One region of the Achromobacter sp. MUI-25009338 genome, then DNA from elsewhere that is predicted to be linked to it. Evidence: predicted binding sites of a transcription regulator. Region 1 holds the regulator's gene; the other holds the start of a gene.
The links. Region 1 encodes FliA, which starts transcription of late flagellar genes. Its sites were predicted from a motif close to CTAAAGTTTNNNNNNNNNNNGCCGNTA; they were not measured.
Positions count from the first base shown of each region.

Region 2: the regulator FliA is predicted to act here: its motif matches at 1,357-1,383, upstream of AC1IQ6_RS07290 (FlxA-like family protein).

Region 1 is NZ_CM170627.1:3,289,978-3,292,370, reverse strand. Features, by position in the region: gene AC1IQ6_RS15620 (FliC/FljB family flagellin) at 1-351, opposite strand, end outside; gene AC1IQ6_RS15615 (RNA polymerase sigma factor FliA) at 593-1,348, opposite strand; gene flhD (flagellar transcriptional regulator FlhD) at 1,779-2,102, shown strand; gene flhC (flagellar transcriptional regulator FlhC) at 2,131-2,393, shown strand, end outside.
Region 2 is NZ_CM170627.1:1,536,045-1,538,437, reverse strand. Features, by position in the region: gene AC1IQ6_RS07295 (solute carrier family 23 protein) at 1-1,271, opposite strand, end outside; gene AC1IQ6_RS07290 (FlxA-like family protein) at 1,425-1,835, shown strand; gene AC1IQ6_RS07285 (ABC transporter substrate-binding protein) at 1,951-2,393, shown strand, end outside.

The DNA.
Region 1 (2,393 bases):
CTGACCAATTTCAGCCTGGATTGAGTCGAGATCGGTTTGCGAGTTCGTACCGTTCGTGGCCTGCACCGTCAGTTGACGAATACGCTGCAGGTTGTTGTTGATTTCGTTCAGGGCGCCTTCGGTCGTCTGGGCGATCGAGATACCGTCGTTGGCGTTGCGGGCGGCTTGCGTCAGGCCGTTGACGTTGGCGGTGAAGCGGTTGGCGATGGCTTGGCCGGCGGCGTCGTCCTTGGCGCTGTTGATGCGCAGGCCGGAGGACAGGCGCTCGATGGCGGTGCCCAGCGACGATTGCGACTTGTTCAGGTTGTTCTGCGCAACCATCGACAGATAGTTGGTATTGATGACTGCCATGTTGAGGCTCCCAAGAGAGAAAGGCTTCTTCAAACTGGGCAGCAAGGCCGCCCATCGGTGTTAACGGGAAAGTTCGTCGACGGGTGTCTAGGAATCTCTCCGTTGCCAGGATTACGGCAGGCCAAAATCGATCTTTAGGGGAATTTTTGCGAAAGTCGAAATTCTTGTTGTTGCGAGGGGAGAAGAGGGCGCCGATCGCGCCGCCAGCCGCCCCTATATAGAGAAGGCTGCGCCCGCAGCCTCAAATCACCTGCGCGATCTGCCCTTCCTGCGGCAGTTCCTGCCAGGCCTGTTCCTTGAGCTTGGCGCGGATGCGGGCCGTGGCCTGGGAGCGCAGCTGGCAGACGCGCGCTTCGGTCACGTTCATGATGGCGCCGATTTCCTTGAGGTTCAGGCCTTGCTCGTAACAGAGCGACAGCAACAGTTTTTCGCGCTCGGGCAGGGCGTCGATGGCGTGGATCAGGGCCTGGCGGAAGTCGCCGGCCAAGAGGGAGTCCAGCGGATTGCCGTCGGCCGAGCCGTGGGCGAGCGCCGAGGACCAGTCGGCCAGGCCGCCGCCTGTGTCGGAGTCGGCGGCGAAGTCTTCATAGTGGACGATCTGCACGCCCTGGGCGTCATGCAACAGCGTCTGATATTCACCCAGGCCGATTTCGAGTTGTTGCGCGATTTCGGCTTCGCTGGGGGCGCGCATCAGGCGCTGCTCCAGCTGCTGGATGGCCTGTTCGATCTTGCGGGCCTTGGCGCGCACGCTGCGGGGCAGCCAGTCCTGGCCGCGCAGCTCGTCGAGCATGGCGCCGCGGATGCGGGTGGTGGCGTAGGTCTCGAACTGGGCGTCGGCGGTTTCCTGGTAACGCCGCACGGCGTCGAGCAGGCCGATCATGCCGGCCTGTATCAGGTCGTCGAGCTCGACGCTGGCCGGCAGTCTGGCGAGCAATTGCAGGGCCAGCTTCCGCACTAGCGGGGCATAGTCGACCAGGCTGTCATCTGCGTGGGGCATTGCGGAATGTCGGACGGAATCTATCGTGGCGCGCCGCTGACTGTTGCCGAGATACGACATTGTCGACAAACGCGCGGGAAGCGAAAGCGAGCCGATTGAGTGGTCGGCAAGGTGCCATTGTGGGCACTGGAAACGGTTTCATTCCCCGAAGAACGCCGCGTTTTGAACGCTTGTTTGCGTGATTGAGGTAAATTTTGTGAAAAAGTTTTATGTCAAGGTGTATCGAAATCGGCAGGTTGCGCAATATCAACAAAGATTTGTCATAAAAGTCATAGAAAATGACAATACCTGTGGTAAATTTTACTTAAATTGCGAACAAATGATACATTTCGCATTAAAGCAGGCCTGGTTTGGGTCTGCGGCAACGGCGATTGCCGGAAATTTGCGTATCTAAGTCCGCGCGGGCGGGATCGGAACTAGGAGTTTGGGCGTGCAACAAGTCGAAAATTCATTGCTGGCAGACATTCGCGAAGTCAATTTGTCATATTTGTTACTAGCTCAGCGCATGCTGCGCGACGACTATGCGGCGTCGATGTTTCGCCTCGGTTTCAGCAACGAGGTGGCCGATATCCTGATGCGGCTGTCGCCGGCCCAGCTGGTCAAGCTGGCCAGTTCCAGCTCGCTGCTGTGCCGTTTCCGGTTCGATGACTACAGCCTGCTGTCGGCGCTGACCCACGACGTGCTGGGTGGTGCGCTGCAACAGGCGCACGCCACGATCCTGCTGGCCAAGCAGCCTGTCGAAGAACTGGCCTGACGGCCTGCCGCGATCCGGAAATATTGTAATGGCCTCGAAGAGCGTATCCCAGGAAGCGGACGACATCCTGCTTGCCAGTTCCATGATCACCCTGGGAGCCCGGCTGCAGGTGCTGGAGGCTGAAACCAGCCTCAGCCACGACCGCCTGGCCCGGTTGTATCGCGAGATCCGCGGCTGCTCGCCGCCCAAGGGCATGCTGCCGTTCTCGGTGGACTGGTTCATGACCTGGCTGCCGAACATCCATTCGTCGCTGTTCTACAACGTGTATTCCTTCCAGAATACGCGCACCAG
Region 2 (2,393 bases), 1.8 Mb from region 1:
CCGAAGGTGGCGGTGCCGATGCCGCCGAGGGTGAAGGTGCCCAGCTTGACGGTGAAGTCGCCCGCCCCCAGCACCAGCGTGACCGCGGCCACGATGAGGTTGCGGTTGTCGCTGAAGTCCACCTGGTTGACCACCCAGATGCGGGCGCCGGCGATGGCGATCAGGCCGAACACCACCACCGACATGCCGCCCAGCACCGGCGCGGGGATGGTCTGGATCAGCGCGCCGAACTTGGGCGAGAAGCCCAGCACGATGGCGATCAGGGCGGCCACCACGAAGACCAGGGTGGAATAGATGCGGGTCACGGCCATGACGCCGATGTTCTCGGCGTAGGTGGTGACGCCGGTGCCGCCCACCGCGCCCGACACCATGGTGGCGACCCCGTCGCCCACGAAGGCGCGGCCCAGGTAGCGGTCCAGGTCCTGCCCGGTCATGGCGCTGACCGCCTTCACGTGGCCGAGGTTTTCCGCCACCAGGATGATGGCGACCGGCACGATCAGGCCCATGGCCTCGGCCTTGAACACGGGCGCGGCGAACTGCGGCAGGCCGAACCAGGCGGCCGCGGACACCGCCGAAAAGTCTATCGGCTTGCCCAGGCCCAGGCCGTTGGCGAAGACGCCGTACACCACGCAGGCCAGGATCATGCCCACCAGGATGAGCAGGCGCTGCACCATGCCCTTGGTATAGACCGCGATGCCGCCGACGCAGAGGACGGTGACCAGCGCCATCGCGGTGTCGAAGCCCGAGGCCCCCATCGCGCCCTTGGCGGCGATGGGCGCCAGGTTCAGGCCGATCACGGCGACCACCGCGCCCGTGACCACCGGCGGCATCAGCGTGTCGATCCAGTTCGCGCCCGCGCCCGCGCGCGAGTTGGCGATCCAGACCAGCAGGCCGATCAGCGTATAGGCCAGGCCGCAGGCGATGATGGCGCCCAGCGCCACGCCGATATTGGCGTTGGGGCCGGCCCCGGCGTAGCCGGTGACCGCGATCACGCCGCCGATGAAGGCGAAGCTGGAACCCAGGTAGCTCGGCACCCGGCCGCCGACGAACAGGAAGAAGATCAGCGTTCCGATGCCCGACATCAGGATGGCGACGTTGGGATCGAAGCCCATCAGCAGCGGCGCCAGCACGGTGGACCCGAACATGGCGACGACGTGCTGGGCGCCCATGGCCACGTTCTTGGGCCAGGACAGCCTTTCGTCGGGCGCGATGATGACGCCGGGCTCGGCGTCGTCGGCCAGGCGCCAGCGCGGAAAGTAGGAATTGGACATGGATGCCCCGGGAAAGTGGTTCGAAGGGAGGATGGAGACTGCGAGCGGGCGCCAGTGTAAATGGGGCCGCGAACCACCCGCAACGTTTAAGTTCCGCGCGGCGATGCCGTATTGGTGGAAACCCCCAAATCCCGACTGGCGACAGGAGCAATCATGGCGATCGATTCCATCCAAGGCACCTCCCGGCTCAAGAGCCTGACCGACCTGTGGGCCGAGCGCATCCAGGCCAGCCGGGCCCGCCAGGACGCGCCGGCCGCGGTGTCGGCGCAGGACGGCAAGATCCGCGTCAGCCAGCCGGGCGCGATGGCGGTGGGCGGCGCGCAGGCCTCCGAGGAAACCGACAACGAGGACGAATACACCCGCCAGATCAAGGAATTGCAGAAACAGCTGCAGCGCGTCATGGAGCAGATCGCCCGGGTCAAGGCCAGCGCCATGTCGGCCGAAATGAAGGCAAGCCAGGTGCAGGCGCTCAACGCGCAGGCGCTGCAGATCCAGGCGCAGATCTCGCAGGTGATGACGCAGCAGGCCCGCGCGATGCAGGGCGGCGTGTCGGCCACCGCGTAATCCGCAAGCGGGCGCGGCCGCCCGCGCTGATGGGCCGCATCAAAATTTCTGATTGGACTCGCCGCAGGGCTGACATTACTGTCTCCGGACAAATCTAAAACCACGGAGACAAACCATGCACGCAATGCGCACAGCCCTCGCAGGGGCGCTGCTGGCCGCCTGTGCCGCGCCGGCCCTGGCCGGCACGGTGACGGTGATCACTTCGTTCCCCAAGGACCTGACCCAGGCCTACAAGGCGGCGTTCGAGAAGGCCAACCCCGGCATCACGCTGGAAATCCTGAACAAGAACACGGTATCGGGCATCGCCTACGTGCGCGAAACGCCCGCGGGCCAGCGCCCCGAAGTGTTCTGGGCCAGCGCGCCCGACGCGTTCGAAGTGCTGGGGCGCGACAAGCTGCTGGCCAAGTCGTCCGATGTGGCGAACAAGGATGTGCCGGACAAGATCGGCAGCTACCCCATCAACGATCCCGCCGGCATGTACCTGGGCCAGGCGCTGGCCGGCTACGGCATCATCTACAACACGCGCTACATCGCCGCGCACAAGCTGCCCGCGCCGGT